One region of the Mesorhizobium sp. M1295 genome, then DNA from elsewhere that is predicted to be linked to it. Evidence: predicted binding sites of a transcription regulator. Region 1 holds the regulator's gene; each other region holds the start of a gene.
What was found. Region 1 encodes LexA, which represses DNA repair genes until DNA is damaged. Its sites were predicted from a motif close to TGTTCNNNNTGTGTTCNG; they were not measured.
Positions count from the first base shown of each region.

Region 1 (6,740 bases):
CGCGATCAACAGCGCCAGCGGCAAGATGCGACCAGAAACTCTTGTCGAATGCCATCCAGTAGCCGCCATGGACGAACACCACGAGCCCCTTGGGCTTGGTGGCCGGCAGGAAAAGATCGAGCCGGTTGCGTGGGCCATGGCCATAGGCCATGTCGAGCCGCGCCCGGCCCTCGGTCGAAAGCACGTCGCGAAAAACCCGCGCGGGCTCGACCCAGGCCGCCGGCCAGCGATCGCTGCCGGCTATGTTGGCGCCGTTGGCATAGGCGTTGTCCCAATCGGCAATGTGACGTTCGAACACCCTGCGCCCTCCCCTGGCAATATGGCCTTGCAACGAGCGTGAGCATCGCGCGGCGCGTCGTCGCCAGCCTCACGATTCCAGCTCTCGCATCAATCTCAAGTGACAGCCGCCTTGATGGCGAAGCGCGCATCCTTCCACGCACCGGTGCGCAGGATGTCCTCAAGCACTTCGACGGCCTGCCAGACATCGGCATAGCCGACATAGAGCGGGGTGAAGCCGAAGCGCATGGTCGATGGCGCGCGAAAATCGCCGATCACGCCACGTTCGATCAGCGCGCGCATGATCTGGTAGCCATGCTCGTGCATGAATGAAATCTGGCTGCCGCGTTTTTCCCCGTCGCGCGTGCTTTCGAGCGTTAGCCCGTAAGTGCCGCACTTTGCCTCGACGAGCTCGATGAACAGATCAGCCAGCGCGATGCTCTTCTTGCGCACCGCCGTCATGTCGACATCGTTCCAGATGTCGAGCGCGCCCTTCAGCGTGCGCATCGACAGGACCGGCTGGGTGCCGCACAGAAACCGGCGGATGCCGGTGCCGGCCGCATAGCCTGGCTCGAAGGCGAAGGGCCGTGCATGGCCCCACCAGCCGGTGAGCGGCTGCTGGATGTCGGCAAGATGCCGCTCAGCCGCATAGATGAAGGCAGGCGCGCCCGGTCCGCCATTCAGATATTTGTAGGTGCAGCCAACGGCAAAATCGGCGTTTGCCGTGTCGAGCTCGACTGGCATCGCACCGGCGGTGTGGCAGAGATCCCAGACGATCATCGCCCCGGCTTCCTGGGCCCTGCGCGTCAGCGCCGGCATGTCGCGCAGTTCGCCCGACTTGTAGTTGACGTGGTTGACCAGCACCACGGCGGTGCGTTCGTCGATCAGCTCTTCGATGCTCGGCGCGTCGACCCCCGAGAGGCGCAGCAGCGTATCTTTTCGCGTCGAAACCACACCCTCAGCCATGTAGAGGTCTGTCGGAAAACTGTCGCCCTCGGCGACGATGACCTGCCGCTCCGGCCGCATGGCCATGGCGGCGTGCAGCAGCTTGTAGATGTTGACCGATGTCGTGTCGCAGACCACCGTCTGGCCGGCCGCGGCACCGATCAGGCGCCCGAGCTGGTCGCCGAGTTCGAGCGGCATGTTGAACCAGCCGGCCGTGTTCCAGGCGCGGATGAGATCATGCGCCCATTCTTCGGTCGCTGCCTTGCTCAATTCATCGAAAGCTGCACGCGAAGCGGCCCCTAGCGAATTGCCGTCGAGATAGATCACTCCTTGCGGCAGCACAAAGCGGTCGCGCATCGCGCGCAGCGGATCTGCAGCATCCATCGCCCTTATGGCAACGAGATCGCGAATTCCTGTCATGATTTGTCTGCTCCCCCAAGATTCACCGCAACGCCGGACACGCATCGACGGCATCCATCGGTCACGAGCGGTTCTCCATTACCTGGTATCGCGCAGCAAGGCTCCACCGGCGACAAGTTGCCTGACCACGCGGTGGAAACCAGGAGCCAAGCCAACCCAAGGTTGGCGTTTTGAGTTCGTTTCGTTCACGGTGCATTGACCAAACCGCACAGTCGATACGGCTTCAATTCCGTGCCCTTTGCCGGCTGACGGCCGATACCAGTGCCGCCTTCTGGGAACCCAGAGGCCGCAAACGAAAGCAGAATCAAGGCGATGACGCCCGCGGCGGTGAAAATGCAGCGTTCCGGTTTGGTGAGTGGTATCGTTTCCCGAGCCCTAACACATTCATTAAACTTTAAACAGTTGCGGAACACAACTGGAACAGATAGTGTTTGTTCTGGGTTTGTTTTTCTGATTCTGTTGGGGGTCGCTATGCTGACACGCAAACAACACGAACTGCTTATGTTCATCCACGAAAGGCTGAAGGAAAGCGGTATCCCGCCCTCCTTCGACGAGATGAAGGAAGCGCTCGACCTGGCTTCCAAATCGGGAATCCACCGGCTGATTACGGCGCTGGAGGAGCGCGGCTTCATTCGCCGTTTGCCCAACCGGGCCCGTGCACTGGAGGTGCTGCGCCTGCCCGATTCGATCGCCCCCGGCCTAAATGCGGCACGCAAGTTCTCGCCGAGCGTCATCCAGGGCAGTCTTGGGCAAGGTCCTCGGCAGGGCAAGCCGACATCGTCGCGCATGCCTGCAGCCGGCAATGACGACGATGTCGTCGCCGCCGTGTCGATCCCGGTGATGGGCCGCATCGCCGCCGGTGTGCCGATCGATGCCATCCAGCACCAGACGCATTCGATCTCGGTGCCGCCGGACATGATCATGGGCGGCGAGCATTATGCGCTGGAGGTCAAAGGCGATTCGATGATCGAGGCTGGCATTTTCGACGGCGACACGGTGATCATCCGCAATGCCGATACGGCGAGCCCCGGTGAGATCGTGGTGGCACTGGTCGACGAGGAAGAAGCGACGCTGAAGCGGTTCCGCCGCAAGGGCGCCTCGATCGCCCTGGAAGCCGCCAATCCGGCCTACGAGACGCGCATCTTCGGACCAGACAGGGTCAAGGTGCAGGGCAAGCTCGTTGGGCTGATTCGCCGCTACTGAGCTGCGCCCTTGGCGCCGGCTTTTGGCTTGTCGGCTCTGCGGTATGGCGGCATGCCCCGCGCCGCGCGGGAAAATTTCCGCTGCACGTGCCAGGGCCGGTATGATTTTTCGACGGCGAAGCGGATTTCGGCGCGTGTTGCCGCTTGTGGATCGAAATAGACGGCCGCACTTCCCGCGCGCGCCAGTTGCCGTTTGGTGACGACGAGGACCAGCCGGTCGTAGTAGCAGGGATTATGGGCGGTGGCGTCGTCGATGACGATCAAGCTGGCAAAGGCGCAGGCTGGCCGTGCAGTATCGCGGTCATTGGCTAGCGCGATGATCGCGCCGGATGGATGCCTGGCAAGGCAGAGACCGTCCGTGCAAATGAACGGCATGCCCGGCGGTAAGTCGGCCGGATCGGCAATGTCGAATTGCGGATCGTTCTTTCCAGGTGTTTCCGGCGCGACGATAGCCTCTGATGTGAGCGCGCGTTTCCAGTTGTCGATGGTGAACTCATTCGGGCGTGCCCGGTTGACCGCGAGTTCACCGCTGCCGATCGGCAGCGCGACGAGCCGTGCGTCCTCCGAGATCAATACATCGGGTACGCGCGTCTGCGTTGTCGTTAGCAAGCCGGCGAGCGCAAAAGGAAGGGCCACGAGCCGCAACCAGGTCGTCGCCATGCTGGCAATGACGAGAGCGATCGTCACCAAAAGGACAGATCTCAGCGAAATCAGCCCGACCGCATCGATCGGCGAGCGCTCGGAGATCCACCCGGACAGGGCGATCATCGCCGTCAGCCCCTTGCCCATCACGTAGAGGAAAGGCCCATCCGCGCCGAACGGCATCGCCAGCGCACTGAGGACGGCGAAGGGCATGACGACCAGTGAGATGATAGGCATGATGGCCAGATTGGCGAACAGGCTGAGCGGCGCCACGCGCTGGAAATGCCATATGGCGAAAAGCGCCGTGGCGCTCCCTGCAATGATCGAGGTCATCGCCAGGCCGCCCATGCCCAGCAGTACCTTTCTAGTGGCAAAGCGTAGCGGCGACCGCCGGGGCGGCGGCGTGGTGGCCCCGCCGGCGCGGTAATCGGACCAGCCTGCATAGGCGCCGACAAGGGCCGCCGTCGCGGCGAAGGACATCTGGAAGCTCGGACCGACCACCTCGTGCGGCGACACCAGAATGACCGCGATGGCCGAGATCGCCAGGTTGCGCATGGTGAGCGCGGCCCGGTCGAACAGCACGGCGATAAGCATCACCGCCAGCATGATGAAGCTGCGTTCGGCCGCCACCACAATGCCGGAAAAGACGAGGTAGGCCGCAATCGAAAAAAGCGCGGCGGCCGCGGCATATTTCTTGACCGGCCGTCGCGATGAGAAATCGGGAAACAACGCAAAGGTGCCGCGTAGCAGCGCCATGATGGTGCCGGCGACCAACGCCATATGCAGCCCCGAGATGGAGATGATGTGATAGATGCCTGTACGCCGCATCGCTTCGTTGATCTCCTCGGGAATGCCGGCGCGCACGCCGACGATCAGCGCAGCAGCAATCTCGCCCTCGGCGCCGCCGATGCGGCTGCGGATATGGTCGGCGATGGATTCGCGCGCGTCTTCGATCGAGGAAGAAAGCCGCGCGGCAAGCGGCATGCTGCCCGACGACACGACTTTCGGATTGCCGAGAAAAAAGCCGCTGCCGCCGATACCGGCGAAATAGCTGTCGAAGGAGAAATCATAGCTGTCGGGCCGCACCGGCCCGGTCGGCGGCAGCAGCCGCACATAGCCGGCGATCTCGGAACCGGCGGTCAGCTCAGCCGGTATTTTCATCGCCGAAACGCGGACCCGTTCCGGCATGTAGCGCAGTGTCGGCCTGGCGGTTGAGATCACATCGATCGTCAGCCTGATGCGGCCGCTCGCCATGGGCTCGAACGATACGACGCGACCCGTGAGGCGCGTTGAGATTTCGGAACCGAGCATATGCGTTCCGACACGCCAGGTCTCGACCTTGGCGGCAAGCACGCCAAGCGCGCAGAGCAACGCCGCCATGAAGCACAGGCGGGTTCTGGGCCACGACCGCGAGGCGACGGCACAGAGGGCTGCCAAGGCGACGATTGCGATCGGCTGTGGAAAGGCCGGCTCCACCGCCAGCGCAAAATATACGATCACCCCGCATGCGAGGAACACCGGCACCAGCAGGAAGGCAACCCCACGGTCGAGCTCCAGGCCGACCGCCGAGGTTACGCCGTTGCGGATACGGGACGGTGACGGGAGGCGGAAACGCCGGCGTAGGCGCACGATGGGCTCGGCCGCGGGCACGAGAACCGTTGCTGGGTCGCTCGCCGGCAGCGACGGGGCATCAAAGCGTGGAACCGGCAGCAATGCCGGTGCCGGCAGGACAGGCACGGGCGCGGCAAACAGCAAGCGTTCGCTGACGCCGCTGCCAACGTCCTCGCCCTCGCCCGCACCACGGCCTCGCACAGCCATCGGGTCTGCCCCTTGCGCCCTCGACCTCCTATGCTACATGAACGCGCAACGCGCGAAAGTCCGCAAACCCACTTCCTTCGCCTGCCTGAGAGTTCCATGCCCGACAAGGTCGTCACCCGTTTTGCCCCCTCGCCCACCGGCTATCTGCATATTGGCGGGGCGCGCACGGCGCTGTTCAACTGGCTGTATGCCAAGCACACAGCCGGCACGATGCTGCTGCGCATCGAGGACACCGACCGCGAGCGTTCCACCGATGCGGCAACCGCGGCCATCCTCGACGGGCTTTCCTGGCTTGGCCTGACATGGGACGGTGAGCCGGTGTCGCAGTTCGAGCGTGCGCCGCGCCATCGCGAGGTGGCCGAGGAACTCGTTCGCATGGGCAAGGCCTATTATTGTTACGCGACGCCTGCCGAGTTGGAGGCAATGCGCGAGAGCGCACGAGCCAAGGGGCTGCCTCCCCGCTATGACGGCCGCTGGCGCGACCGCGACCCCTCCGAGGCGCCGGCCGGCGCCAAGGGGGCGATCCGCATCAAGGCGCCGACAGACGGCGAGACGGTTGTGCATGACCGCGTCCAGGGCGACGTGCGCTTTCCCAACAAGGATCTCGACGATTTCATTATTCTGCGCTCGGACGGCAACCCGACCTACATGCATGCCGTCGTCGTCGACGATCACGACATGGGCGTCACCCACATCATCCGCGGCGACGACCATTTGACCAACGCCGCCCGCCAGACGGTGATCTACCATGCCATGGGGTGGGAGGTGCCGTCGATGTCGCATATCCCGCTGATCCACGGTGCCGACGGCGCCAAGCTGTCGAAACGGCACGGTGCGCTCGGCGTCGAGGCCTATCGCGCCATGGGCTACCTGCCGGAGGCGCTGCTCAATTATCTGGCGAGGCTTGGCTGGAGCCACGGCGACGATGAGATCATGTCGATCGCCAACATGATCGCATGGTTCGACATTGGCGACGTCAACAAGGGCGCCGCCCGTTTCGACTTCGCCAAGCTCGAGGCGCTGAACGGCGTGCACATGCGCCGCATGAACGACGCGGCGCTGCTCGACATCTTCATCGCCACTCTGCCCTATCTCGACGGCGGTCCGGCGATCGCAGCTAGCCTCGACGACAGACGCAAGGCGCAATTGCTTGCCGCTTTGCCAGGCCTGAAGGAGCGCGCCAAGACGCTGGTCGAACTTGTTGAAGGGGCTGCATTCCTGTTCGTCGAGCGGCCGATGCCGGTCGACGAGAAGGCGGCGGCGCTGCTCAGCGGTGAGGCGCGCGCGATCCTGCGGGGCGCTCATGCGGCACTGGCCACGATTTCGGACTGGTCTGCCGCCTCGGCGGAAGCCGCGATCCGCGACTATGCGCAGGCCGGCGGCCACAAACTCGGCGCCGTGGCCCAACCTCTGCGCGCCGCGCTCACCGGCAAAAGC
Region 1 covers NZ_JAMYLU010000008.1:205,902-212,641, forward strand. Annotated here, with positions in the region: gene NKH29_RS14245 (hormone-sensitive lipase) at 1-298, opposite strand, end outside; gene kynU (kynureninase) at 394-1,641, opposite strand; gene lexA (transcriptional repressor LexA) at 2,113-2,844, shown strand; gene NKH29_RS14260 (ComEC/Rec2 family competence protein) at 2,838-5,303, opposite strand; gene gltX (glutamate--tRNA ligase) at 5,400-6,740, shown strand, end outside.

Region 2 (6,740 bases), on a different contig from region 1:
TCGCTCGGCCACCTTCTCCCACAAGGGGAGAAGGGAAGAGCAGCACGCCCTCCCCCTCAAGCCCGCCTCGATTGCTCCAGCTCTCGACCGTTGAGCAGGCGCGCCTCGGCGCGGGCTCGCTGCCGGTCGTCGATGAAGGCAGCCTGGATCGAAACGGCGGCGCCCGGCAGGCCGTCGGCCCGGCAGGCCTTGCAGATCAGGCGCCCGGAAAGTGCTGATAGCGGTGTCTCCGGCCTCACCCCATGCCGCTTGAGCTCGGCCGGCTTCCACCACCTGTTGCGGCCGCAATCGATGCACTCGACGGCAATCGAGACGACATCGGCGATCGTCGCTTCCTTGCCCGCTAATGCCATGGCCATCCCCATCGTTGTTCCTGCTTTGTTCACATTATCGGTTTTCGAGGCGGAGTCGAGTCGGTTCCGCTTACACCAACGTGAAAGTTTCACTTGTTCATTTATTTGAGTTATGCTTCTATGCCATGCAAGCTGGAATCGGCGCAGCCGCGGCCGCTCCGTCCACCGAATGCAAGGGAGTGACGATGGACCTCGCCCAGTTCGCCCAGGCCTGCGGTTATGCCGGCGACAGCCCGGCCATGCTTGCCGCCTTCGCGGCCATCCGCCAGGACGGCATCCGCACGGCGCGCCAGGGCCATCGCCAGCGCAAGGCGGCGATCGACCGGATGAAGCCGAGCCGCGCTTTGTTCCTGGCGGCGATCCGCCCGGCGCAGTCGGCCGAGGAGGCGATCGAGGACGCCGCCCGCTTCCTGTCGATGTTCCGCAACATGCCGCACTGGCGACAGGAAAGGCGCAGCGCCGACCTCGCCCGCGCCAGGCAGCAGCGCCTCTTCGCCCGCTTCTTCCGCCGCTACGGCTATCGCCTCTGGGCGTTGGAGGCCGCCTGAAGACGCGCGCCCCCTTGCAGTCAAAACGAATATTGCGATCGCCAACACTGCGCCGTATGTCTCCGCGCGATGAGCGAGATCGAATTCCGTCGTGCCCAGGCGCCCGACCTGCCGGCGATCGTTGCAATGCTTGCCGACGATGCGCTCGGCGCAGACCGGGAAGACCCGTCCACGCCGCTCGCGCCATCCTATCTCGATGCCTTCAGCGCGATCGATGCCGATCCCAACCAGTTGCTGGCCGTGGCCGTCGAGGCCGGGCAATTGGTCGGAACGCTGCAACTCAGCTTCCTTCCAGGCATTTCGAGGAAAGGCGCCTGGCGCGGCCAGATCGAAGGCGTTCGCGTCGCCCGGCAATGGCGCTCTCGCGGCGTCGGCAAGCTGATGATCGAATGGGCGATTGAAGCGTGCCGTTCGCGCGGCTGCAGCCTCATTCAGCTCACCACGGACAACAGTCGACGGGAAGCGCACACCTTCTACGAGCGCCTCGGTTTCACCGCCAGCCATCTCGGCTACAAGATGGCGCTGTAGGTCGCTGCAGCAGGCGCCGTCGGCGAAGCTGCCGATCTCCCCCCTTGCGGGGAGATGCCCGGCAGGGCAGAGGGGGGTGCTGTCCCTCCGACCTGTCAACCAATCGGAGCCAAACCCTCAGGCTGATTCGAGTTGGCAACAACTGAAGTCGAAGTTGGCGATCCGTCCCACCCCCCTCTGTCCTGCCGGACATCTCCCCCGCAAGGGGGGAGATTGGATGTTGCTTCGACTTTCGCCAACCACCAACGCTGGAACGCAGGCAGACAGAGGGCGCCAAACTGAAACAATTGCCCTTCACCTGCCCTCCGCGCCGCTTGACAATCCGCCCACAATGTTCTCTTTATGTTCTCATCAAAACTCTAGACAAGGCGGCGTTCGAACCGCCGCGGGCGAACGGGCCGGATGGAAGCCAACATCCTCCACGCGGATCTGGATGCCTTCTATGCCTCGGTCGAACAACTGCTCGACCCGGCCTTGCGCGGCAAGCCGATTGCCGTCGGCGGCGGGGTAGTGCTCGCCGCATCCTATGAAGCCAAGGCGTTCGGCGTGCGCGGCGGCATGCCGGGACGGCGGGCGCGGGAACTCTGCCCGCAACTCATTTTCGTCGGCGGCCATTTCAAGGACTATCAGCGGCTGGGCGATGCGGCAATCAAGGTGCTGGGCGATTTCACGCCGGTGGTCGAGCGAATTTCCATCGACGAGGCCTTTGCCGACGTCGCCGGCTGCACCCACCTGTTCGGCTCGCCGGCCGAGATCGCCGGCAAGATCCGCCACCGCGTGCGGGCAGAGCTCGGCCTGCCGATCTCGGTCGGCGTAGCCCGCACCAAGCATCTGGCCAAGATCGCCTCACAGGTCGCAAAACCCGACGGGCTGGTGGTGGTCGATCCGCGCCACGAGCTGGAGTTCCTGCACCACCTGCCGGTCGAGCTGATGTGGGGTGTCGGCCCGGTCACCAGGGAGCGGCTGGCCGGCATCGGCGTCAACACCATCGGCGAGCTGGCGAAGACCAACGATGGCGCGCTGGAGCGCCTGCTCGGGCCGGCGGCGGGAGAAAAACTCAACGCGCTGGCGTGGAACCGCGATCCGCGCAAGCTGGAGACGCAGCGCCGGGCGCGCTCGGCCGGCGCGCAATCGGCGCTCGGCCGAAAACCGGCCGAGGAGCAGGTCTTCGTGCCTGCGCTGCTGCATCTGGCCGATAGGGTCGCCACAAGATTGCGGGCGAAATCCCGCCCCGGCCGCACGGTGACGGTTCGCGTCCGCTTTGCCGACCTGCGCTCGGTGACGCGCTCGATCACGCTCGACCAGCCGATATCGGCAACCGCCATGCTGGCCGAGATCGCCGAGGCGCTGGTGCGCAAGGTGCTCATCGACCATCCGCACGAAAAGACAATCTCGCTGCTGGCGATCGCTGTCTCGCATCTGGAGCAGCATGCCGGCCTGCAACTGGAACTGCCGCTCGGGCTCGCCGACGACCGCCGCCGCCCCGGCACCAGGAAGGGCGCGGCGCGCTGGACCGCAGATCGCGCCGTCGACAAGATCCGCGACCGCTTCGGCTGGGAGGCGGTCGGCTACGCCTCGGTCGCGCTCGGACTGTCGCGGTCCGTTCCCGACGCGTTTCGCGAGCTCGCCGAAAAGGAATTGTGAGCTGCGCGGCCGGGGCGAAAAAAGATTATCCGGCAGGAGCCAGGGGCGATACGGCCGGCCCGTTCAAAGCCGTGCCATCGACGGCAAAATGCGAGCCGTGGCAGGGGCAGTCCCAGCAGCGTTCCAGCGAGTTCCAATGGACATGGCAGCCGACATGGGTACATGCGGCCGAGCGTTTGTAGAGCGTGCCGTCCTCGTCGCGAAAGGCCGCGACTTTGGTAAGACCTTCGCGGACGATGGCGCCCTGCCCCGGCCGCAGCTTGTCGGCGGAATCGATTTCACCAGGCGCGACATACTCGGCAAAACTCCTGATCGCTGTCGCATTCTCCGCTAGATAATCGGCGATCGCCCGTACCGTCTTGCGAGAGGGTTCGTAAAGTTCCCGCCAGGGGCTTTCCCCCTTCAGAATCAGGTCCGAAATCAACAGGCCTGCCACGACCCCATGGGTGATGCCCTGGCCGGAATCGCCGGTAGCAACGAAGACTCGCCGATCACCGGGATTGCGGCCGATGAACCCGGCATAGTCGACCGTCTCCATCACCTGCCCGGACCATCGATTGGCTTCCGCGCCGACATCGGGCACCAATTTTTTGATCCAGGCCGCCAGGGCCGTGAAGCGGTGGTCGGCGTCGTCGGCCTGCCCTGTCTTATGGTCTTCACCACCGACGATCAGAAAGTCGGTCTTGCCTTCGCCAGGCTGCAGACGGACGTAGTGATAGGGGTCCAGCGTGTCCCAATAGAGTGCATCCGGCAAAACGTCGCGCGCGATCTCGAACGACATGGCGTAGGTCCGATACGGCGCCTGCTTGGTATGGAGCGCGACCCGATCGTTGATCGGCGAGTTGGTGGCGACAACGGCCGACCTGGCAGACACGGCAAAGCCCGAGACCGTGCTTACGCGCACGCCGCCGTCGGTCTCCTCGACCTTATCGACGATGGTCTCCGCATAAAGCGCGCCGCCGTGCGCGCGGATGCCGGCAGCCAGCCCGCGGAGATATTTGAGCGGGTGGAATGTCGCCTGATTGGCGTAGCGAAGGATCGGTCCATCCGAAAAGCCTGCAAACGGCACGCCTGCGGTTTTCTCGACGTCGACCCCGATCTTCAGAGCGGCGTCCAGTTCGCGCTCGATGACGGATTCCTTCCTGCCCGACGCCGGAAACAGAAAACCGTCGAGGCGGCGGAAATCACACGCCATACCCTCCGCCTCCAGGATCGATTGGATACGGCCAATAGCGGCCGACTGGCTTTGATAGTAAATCCGCGCCAGTTCCTCGCCGCGCAATTTGATCAGTTCCGAAAAATAGTCATCGCAGATCGATGACAGGTGCGCGGTGGTGCGGGCCGTCATGCCGCTTCCGATCCGGCCGCGATCGAGCACCGCCACCTTTTGCCCGGCGATGGCCAGTTCGTAGGCGACCGACAGTCCAACAATGCCAGATCCGACGACCACGACATCGACCTGTTCACTCCGCTCGAGCGGAACCGCATCAGGCGCGACTTCGGTTCTCGCCCAAACGGATACAGTCCTTTCGTCGCCGACATTCATGGCGGAGCCCTTCATACCCGACATTCGGATAAACGGACGCCAGGATTCAAAGTTCCTTGACGCCTGAATGCCTGCGTAAGCTTGACGTCACCGCCGGTCCGCCCCGACGCGTTGTGAGCCGGCCTGGCTGGGGCGGTGCGATGCACTTTACGTGGCCGTCACACCAAAAGCGTTGCGCTGCCCCAGGCGATCAGGGCGATGCCGGCTGCCCGGCCGACCCACTGGCCGGCAGGAAACGCCTTTTCAACCAGCACCAGAATGGCGAGCCCGGCAACCCACACCAGGTTCATGATGCCACCCACGAACAATAACGCCATCAGCATCCAGCAGCATCCGACACAGAACGCCCCGTGCAGCGCGCCCAAACGCAGCGCGCCAAGTGTGTGGGGACGCCAGTGGCGGGAAAGGAACGCCGTCGGCTTCCTGCAATGCGACAGGCAGGCGTTCTTGAGCGGCGAGAGCTGATACAGGCCCGCGGCGATCAGGACGATGCCTGAAAGCCAGCGGCTCTGCGAACTCATCGTCGCCGCGGTAACGAATGCCTCGCGTTCGAGCAGCCAATGCAACGCAGCTGCCGCGACGGAGAACCCCAGCCAGACCAGGAGATAGCCTGCCATGAATACGCCGGTGGGCGCGAGCTTGTCCTGGATCTGCCCTTGTGCGAGCGCATGGCGATGCACGCGCGCATAGAGCAGGACAGTCGGCGCCGCGCTCGGAGACATCATGGCGATCATCATGACCCACCACATGGCGATCATCAGCGCCCAGTTCGCCGCCCCCCAGACCCGCGGTTCCGTCGCCGTGGCCATTGCGCTCATGTCCATGCCGGGCATGTCCATGCCAGACATATCGGAGGTCATGTCGGCGGTTTGCTGGTGGGGGAATAGCGCGACCCTCGTCATCTCCCACGCATTCATGCCGAGCCCTGCACCGGCGACGATATAAAGCCAGCCCAGCAGGCACAGCGCCGCCACGCCCGCAATCGTGATGACGCGGTCGCGTCTGAGCAGCCGTTCCAGTGGCGACCCACCGTCCATGCGGCGCGTCAGGCCCGCACCACCCCGTGATTGTTGAGATGCAGCCGGGCGAACTGGCCGTAACTGTCCTTCATATTCACCTGAACCGGCCCGCTGGTTGTGCTTGAAGCGCTGCCGATCTCGGCGACCGCATATTCGAAGCCGTTCGGCAACACGATCTGAGCGCGCGAGTCCGCGCCCGTCACCTTGTTGCGAATTGGTTCGCCGACCGTTTCGATGTAGTCCTTGACGAAGATGCGGCCCCTGCGGCCGTCGATATCGAGGTCGAGATCGATCTTGGTGAAAACCGGCTCATTCATTTTTGTCACGGTTGAGGCGTAGACGGCGAACATCGTCGCGAACGGGTCGGTGTCCTGGCCGGTCATGATGCGCAGCAGCGCTTGACGCTGCCGGTCGGTTGCATTCTCGTCGACGAAAGCGATGGCTTCGCCATTGCCTTCGTGGATCGCGCCAGGCCATTTGAAGATCGCGGCGATCCGCAGGCCGTCGAGAGCGGTTTCGCCATGATGACCTTCGTCAATCTGGATGCCCGCCACCGCATGGCAATGGCCTTTGTCGGGCAGCGCATTGAATTGACAGTTGCAGCCATATTCGCAGGTGCAATTGACGAGTTCCCGTCCCTTGATTTCCCAAGACGTCATGCTGTCCTCCCTGATGCGAAGTATTAGACCATCATCATACACCTGCGCCGGCCGTGCCGCCATCCTGTGGCGCCAAGAGTGATCGCGACAAGAGGCGGCAGGCCAATGCGGTTTCTTGTCGAATTTGGGTGAACATACCCCCCGGAGATGGCGGGGCGATATCGGAACGGCAGACGTGGGTCGAAACAAGCGTTTCCGAGCGCAACCCGCCAAGGTCCGGAAATGACCCCAGAAGGGGCGTTCGGCAGCGATCCGAGCAGCAAGGATTTGGCAGGACCGGAAATCGGCATGGAATGCCGCAATCATCATCATGTCCCGTCCAAGTTGTGGACACTTCCTTCTCAAAGGCGCACTCTTGGCATGCGAAACGCGAGCCAGAGTTTCGTCCAACGCTTCACATGCCTGACTTGCGTCGGTGATTGTCTGACCTATCCGGATACTTC
Region 2 covers NZ_JAMYLU010000009.1:89,334-96,073, reverse strand. Annotated here, with positions in the region: gene NKH29_RS14805 (hypothetical protein) at 57-353, opposite strand; gene NKH29_RS14800 (hypothetical protein) at 539-901, shown strand; gene NKH29_RS14795 (GNAT family N-acetyltransferase) at 971-1,429, shown strand; gene dinB (DNA polymerase IV) at 1,832-3,073, shown strand; gene NKH29_RS14785 (FAD-dependent oxidoreductase) at 3,099-4,619, opposite strand; gene NKH29_RS14780 (DUF2182 domain-containing protein) at 4,778-5,656, opposite strand; gene NKH29_RS14775 (DUF1326 domain-containing protein) at 5,665-6,297, opposite strand.
Region 2: dinB (DNA polymerase IV) is a predicted target of LexA. The motif match lies at 1,762-1,779, and genes of this name have one in related genera.

Region 3 (6,740 bases), on a different contig from region 1:
GATGCCGCCCCACAGATAGGTGGCGTCGAGCGCGGTCTGCATCGCGAAAAGGATGTTGAAGACGACCAGCGCACGAAGAATCGCGGCCTTGCCGAAGATGATGTCCTCGATCGCCTTGGCGGGTTTTGTCGTCGCCCGGCCGACAGGCACAGGCGACAGCACACGCGGAATGGAGCGGAGAAAGCGCGGTAGGCGCGGGCGCAGAAAGGCCCAGACGCCGACCAGCACGAACAGCCAGAAGGCGAGACGCGGCAGCTGGATGAGCTCGAGCAGTGCCATTAGGTCGATCAGCGACAGCCAGTATTCGACGACCGGATTGGCGGCGCCGAACAGCGCGAGAAACACCGCGCCGAGGCTTAGCGGCATGACCCAGACGGCAATCGTCGCAAGGCGCACGCGCCGTCGGCCAAGCTGCCGGGCCGCCTTGCGCCAGCGAAAGAAATCCAGGACGAACCGAAAGGGCGTTGCAAGCAGGAATAGCGAGAGTTGGCCGGCAATGCGGGCAACCCCGTGCTTCAACCGCCCAGCCAGCGAAAGCGCGAAGACGGCCAGCGCCGCCAGCCCGATCGAGACGGACAGCGCACTGACATTTTCCGCGAGCGGCAGCAGCGCCACAAGCAGCGCAACTGGCTTGAACCAGGGCCTGCCATCGTTGAAGGAGCCGAGAGGATGGACAGCCATGCTCGTGGTGGCAATCGCAACGCCGAACAGGAAAAGCGTGATGCCGGCCGGTTGGCTATAGAAGAAAAAATCGGCCAGCGCGACGAGCAGGACGGCAACGCCGAAGCGGCTGCAATAGCTCGGCGCCGGCGTGACGAACGCTGTCACGATCGGGCTTTCTCGGCCGCTTTGATGCGGCCGGAATATCTGGGCGGGGATTTGCGGACGAAAGGGAGGAGGTTTGCCGGGGGCGGATCGACAAGCCACCAGCTGTCGCGGCGAAGCCGGTACGGCAGGGACCAACGGCAATTTGTTTGCTCTTGCATGCCGCCCTTGTCGCATTCTGTCGGGTGGCAAGCGGGGCGGAGACGAGGAGATTTTCCGAAATTGCGTGCAGTTTTTATGCACGGCTTGCCTCGGCCGTCTGCAGGCGGCATAGATCGGACATGACTGCCGAACCCTCCCGCCCGCGCCGCTCGGTGCTTTACGTCCCGGCTTCGAACGACAAGGCATTGGCCAAGATCCGGTCGCTGGCCTGCGATGCCGTCGTCATCGATCTCGAGGACGCCGTCGCCCCGGCCGACAAGCTTTCCGCGCGCGAAAAACTGGCGGGGATTTTCGCCGGCCGTTCCAACCGGCGCTGCGAGATGGTTGTGCGCATCAATGCGCTGTCGAGCGAATGGGGCGCCGACGATCTGCTGGCTGCGGCAAAATGCGCTCCCGACGCCATCCTGCTGCCCAAGGTCGACACGCCGCGCGACATTCTCGAGGCCGGTGACGTTCTCGACGACAATTTTGCGCCGGACGAGGTCAAGCTATGGGCGATGATGGAGACACCCAAGGCGCTGCTCAACATCGGCCCGATCGCCGAGCTTGGCCGCGACCCAGCCTCTCGACTGGTTTGTTTCGTTGCCGGAACGAATGATCTGGTCAAGGACACCGGAATTCTCACCACGCCCGACCGGCGCTATCTCGTGCCGTGGCTGATGCAGATGGTGCTCGCCGCGCGCGCCGGCGGCCTCGACCTGCTCGACGGCGTCTTCAATGATTTTAGCAATATGGACGGGTTTGCGCGCGAGTGCACGGAAGCGGCCGCCATGGGCTTCGACGGCAAATCGCTGATCCATCCGGCCCAGATCGAGGCCGCAAACCGGGCCTTTGCGCCGTCGCTTGAAGCGATGGCCGAGGCGGGCGCGATCAAGGATGCCTTCGCGCTCGCCGAAAATACCGGCAAGGCGGTGATTGCGCTGAACGGAAAGATGGTCGAGCGGCTGCATCTGGCGCAGGCCGAAAAACTGCTGGCGAAGGCCGCCGCTGTTCGCGCATGATTGCAACTCACGACGGGATTGAAAATGAAACTCTACCGCTTTTTGTCCGGCCCGGACGACGCCAGCTTCTGCCACAAGGTGACGGCGGCGCTCAACAAGGGCTGGCACCTGTTCGGCTCGCCGACCTATGCCTATGACAAGAATGCCAAGACCATGCGCTGCGGCCAGGCGGTGGTGAAGGACATCGAAGGCCAGGAATACGGCCCCGACACCAAGCTCAGCGACTGGTAGCGCTGACATCGCTTCGGGTGCCCGCGAATGCGGGACACTTCTGGACGCTGGCGCGAAGGAACGCTGCGCTCTCCAGTCAAAACGACGTCACTCCGCTGCCTCTTCGATCTTCTCCATATCATCGTCCGACAGGCCGAAATGGTGACCGATCTCATGGATCAGCACATGGGTGACGATGTCGCCCAGCGTCTCCTCGTTCTCGGCCCAGTAGTCGAGGATGGCGCGGCGGTAGAGCGTGATCCGGTTCGGGCCTTCGCCGGTCTGCGGATTCCAGCGCTCGGCGATACCGCGCCCCTCGAACAGGCCGAGCAGGTCGAAGGGCGTTTCCAGCGAAAGGTCGTCCATGATCTCGTCGGTCGGGAATTCGGCGATCTGAATGACGATCTCGCCGGTCAGCTTGCGAAACTCCTCCGGCAGATGGGCATAGGCCTCCAGCGCCAGGAGCTCGATTTCCTCCATCGTTGGCGAAAGCTGGTCGTGCCAGATGCGTGTTTGGTAGATGCGAGCCATGCTTTGTCCTTTGATCCCGGCATATAGGCTTTCGGGCCGGACTCGGCAAATGGTCGGGCTGGAGCGCCCGGACCATGCCATCAAGGCAGGAATAAATTCCCCATGACTCCGCTTGACTCTTTGGCCGCCCTCTGGAATCTATAGGAACATAACAGGAACAATTGTGAGTGGAAGCTGACCGTCATGGCGACAAGCGCCGTGGCGCGGGAGACTGTTTTTGCCCTGCGCCGCCAGATCGCGAAGATCGAAGGGACCTTGTCCGAGCGCCTGGAAGCGCCGGCCGGTTCGTCGTTTGACGCGGATGTGCCTCGCCAGAGTCTGGCATCCTCTCGGAATCCGACACCCGCTCGGAATCTGACGATTGTCCGTCGCGGCCTCGCCGTGGCGCCGCCCGATGCGTTTTTGCGCACCGGTGCCGAGCGCCTCGATGCTGCGCTGAGCGGCGGCCTGCCGAAGGCGGCGCTGAGCGAGTTTCATGGCGCCGCGACCCGCGATGCCGGAGCAGTCGCCGGTTTTGTCCTGTCGCTCATCAGCCTGATCCTCAGCCAGGGGCCGCGACTGCCGGTGCTGTGGATCGGCACATCCGAGGTTTTCCGCGAGGCCGGCTTTCCCTATGCCGGGGGGCTTCACGCCTTCTTCGGCATCGAGCCGGAGCAATTGCTGTTTTCCGAGGCGCCAAGGCTGCTCGATGCGCTGTGGGTCGCCGAGGAGGCCGCCAGGATGACGGCGCTGGCCGCAGTCATCCTCGAAATCCGTGGCAACCCGCAGCGGCTGGATCTCACCGCGACGCGGCGGCTGCACGCCCGGGCGCAGAGTGCCGGCCGGCCGCTTTTCCTGCTGCGCCAGGCCGGCGAGCCCGAGCCGACGGCAGCGCCCGTCCGCCTCATCCTGTCGGCGGCACCGGCGGCAGCGCGCGAGACGATCGCCGGGCCGCTCGCCGGCTCGATCGGCCGGCCCGCCTTCACCATCACCATCGGCAAGAGCCGCACTGCCTTGCCCGGAAAATTCACACTGGAGTGGAACCCCGATGAACGCATATTCGAAGAAAGACGGGGCGAGGAATGGGCAAAGAATCCTGTCCCTGTGGTTTCCACATCTCGCCGCCGAGAGGATCCTGCGGCAGCGCCTGGGGCGGTCCTGGCGTTCCCGGCCGTCGGATCACCTGCCGCTGGTGATCAGTCACCGCGACCGGAACGCCCAGCGCATCGCCGCCCTCGACGAGCGGGCCGAAGCGCTTAACCTGAAACGCGGCATGGGCATAGCCGATGCACGCGCCATGCATCCCTCGATCGACATCGTGGAGGCCGATCCGGAAGCCGACCGGCGCCTGCTCGAAGGCCTCGCCGACTGGTGCGACCGCTATACCCCGCTGGTGGCGCTCGACGGGGCCGATGGCCTCTATCTCGACGTCACCGGCTGCACCCATCTTTTCGGCGGCGAACGCTCGATGCTGGACGACATCCTGTCGCGTTTTTTCCATCAGGGCTTCGATGTCCGCGCCGGGCTTGCCGCCACGCCGGGCTCGGCCTGGGCGGCGGCGCGGTTTGCCGGCGACCGCATCGTTCCCGATGGTGAGGAGGAAGCGCTTCTCGCGCCCTTGCCGTTGGCGGCACTGCGCATCGATCCAGAGGTCCGCGCCAGCCTCGAAAGCGTCGGCCTGCGCACGGCGGGCGCCGTCATGGCGGCACCGCGCGCGCCGCTGGCCCGCCGCTTCGGCGCATCGCTGCTATTGCGCCTCGACCAGGCGCTCGGCCGCCTCGACGAAGCCGTGTCGCCGCGCCTGCCGGTCGCGCCGCTTTCGGTCGAACGCCACCTCGCCGAGCCGATCATGCTGACCGAGGACATCGAGCAGCTGACAGGCATGCTGGCGGCCACATTGAAGAAGGACCTCGAGCGTCGCGGCGAGGGCGCAAGGCGGCTGGCGCTGCTGCTCTTTCGCGTCGATGGCGGCGTCAGCCGCATCGCCGTCGGCACCTCGCGACCTTTGCGCGAGCCGCTGCTGATCCAGAAATTGTTTCACGAAAGGCTTGCCGCGCTCGAACAGGATATCGACGCCGGCTATGGTTTCGATCTCGTGCGCCTCTCGGTGCTGACCGCCGCCGCCTTCGACATGCAGCAGGCAGACCTTGCCGGCGAGACGAACGACGGGGGCGCCGACATCGCGCTTTTTGCCGACCGCATCCGCGCCCGGCTCGGCGAAGGCGCGGTCTTGAAGCCGGTCGCCGTCGAGAGCCATCTGCCGGAGCGCGCCGTCGCCGCCATTCCCTTCGCCGAAGCGCCGCAGAGAAGCTCGCCGCCGAAGCAGCCGGACAAGGTGAAGGATGCTCCCACGACCGTCTTCCAGCCGGAACGGCCGATCCGGCTTTTCCGTTCGCCCGAGCCGATCGAGGTGCCGGCCACCGAAATGCCGGAAGGCCCACCTTTGAACTTCCGCTGGCGGCGCGCGCTCTACCGGGTCGCGCGCGCCGAAGGGCCGGAGCGCATTGCGCCTGAATGGTGGCGAGAGGCGGCGGGACGGGAAGATGCGCCGACCCGGGACTATTTCCGCATCGAGGATGCCGACGGCCGCCGTTACTGGCTTTACCGCCAAGGCCTCTACGGCGCCTCGCAGCCCGCTCCGCGCTGGTTCATGCATGGAGTCTTCGCATGAATGCGCTGACAGCCGTTCCCTATGCCGAATTCGGCATCCAGTCGAACTTCTCGTTCCTGCGCGGCGCCTCGAAACCGGAGGAGCTGGTGGTCGCGGCGAAATTCATGGGGTTTTCAGCGATCGGGCTCGCCGACCGCAATACGGTGGCGGGCGTCGTGCGCGCCTGGCAGCAGGCCAAGGTGGAGGGTGTTTCCTATCATCCCGGCTGCCGCCTGGTATTTTGCGACGGCACGCCGGACATTCTCGCTTACCCGCAGAACCGCAAGGGCTGGGGCCATCTCTGCCGCATGCTGACGCAGGCCAATTTGCGCGACGAAAACGAAAAGGGAGCAACGCTTCTCAAACAAAGCGATCTTCTCGAATGGGGCGATCTCTTGTCGCTGGCCATCCTGCCGGATGTGTCGACGGGCGCGGCCGATAGCCTTGCTGTGCTTAGCCGGCTCACGGATCGCTTCGGCGAAAGCCTGCGGTTTGCGGTTTCGCCGGATTACCGCGGCAGCGACCGCTTCCGTATCGAGCAGGCGGCGGCGATGGCCGAACTGGCCGGCATCCCGCTGATGGCGACCAACGATGTGCTCTACCATACGTCGGAACGGCGCCCGCTGCAGGACGTGCTGACGGCGATCCGCCTCAATGTGCCCGTCGCCGAGGTGGGGCTGGAACTGGCGGCCAATGCCGAGCGTCATTTAAAGCTACCGCTGGAGATGGCACGGCTTTTCCGCAGGCATCCGCAAGCGCTGGCGGAAACGCTGCGTTTTGCCGGCGAGCTGAGCTTCTCGCTCAGTGACCTGCAATACAACTACCCCGACGAGCCGACGGAATCGGGCCTCGGGCCACAGGCCGAGCTGGAAAGGCTGGCCAAGGAGGGGGCCGCCATCCGCTACCCCTCGGGCGTGCCCGCTTTTGTGACGCAGCGCATCGAGGAGGAGCTCGCTCTGATCGAGCGCCTGAACTACGCGCGCTATTTCCTGACTGTCTACGACATCGTCAAATTCGCCCGCAGCCAGAACATTCTCTGCCAGGGGCGCGGCTCCGCCGCCAACTCGATCGTCTGCTTCTGCATCGGCATCACCGAAGTTGGCCCGGACAAGATCGACACGCTTTTCGAGCGCTTCATTTCCGAAGAAAGAAACGAGCCGCCCGACATCGATGTCGATTTCGAGCATGAAAAGCGCGAGGAGGTCATCCAGTACATCTATTCCAAATACAGCACCAAGCGCACCGCGCTGGCCGCCGCTGTCGTCAGCTACCGCGGCCGCTCTGCGGTGCGCGAAGTGGCCAAGGCGATGGGCCTGTCGGACGACGTCCGGAGCGCGCTGTCCAGTTCGATCTGGGGCTGGTCGACCTCGGAGCTCGGCGAA
Region 3 covers NZ_JAMYLU010000005.1:72,366-79,105, forward strand. Annotated here, with positions in the region: gene NKH29_RS09680 (DUF4153 domain-containing protein) at 1-828, opposite strand, end outside; gene NKH29_RS09685 (HpcH/HpaI aldolase/citrate lyase family protein) at 1,107-1,988, shown strand; gene NKH29_RS09690 (DUF1737 domain-containing protein) at 2,013-2,219, shown strand; gene NKH29_RS09695 (metallopeptidase family protein) at 2,307-2,729, opposite strand; gene NKH29_RS09700 (ImuA family protein) at 2,913-3,968, shown strand; gene NKH29_RS09705 (DUF6504 family protein) at 3,901-5,379, shown strand; gene NKH29_RS09710 (error-prone DNA polymerase) at 5,376-6,740, shown strand, end outside.
Region 3: NKH29_RS09700 (ImuA family protein) is a predicted target of LexA. The motif match lies at 2,872-2,889, and genes of this name have one in related genera.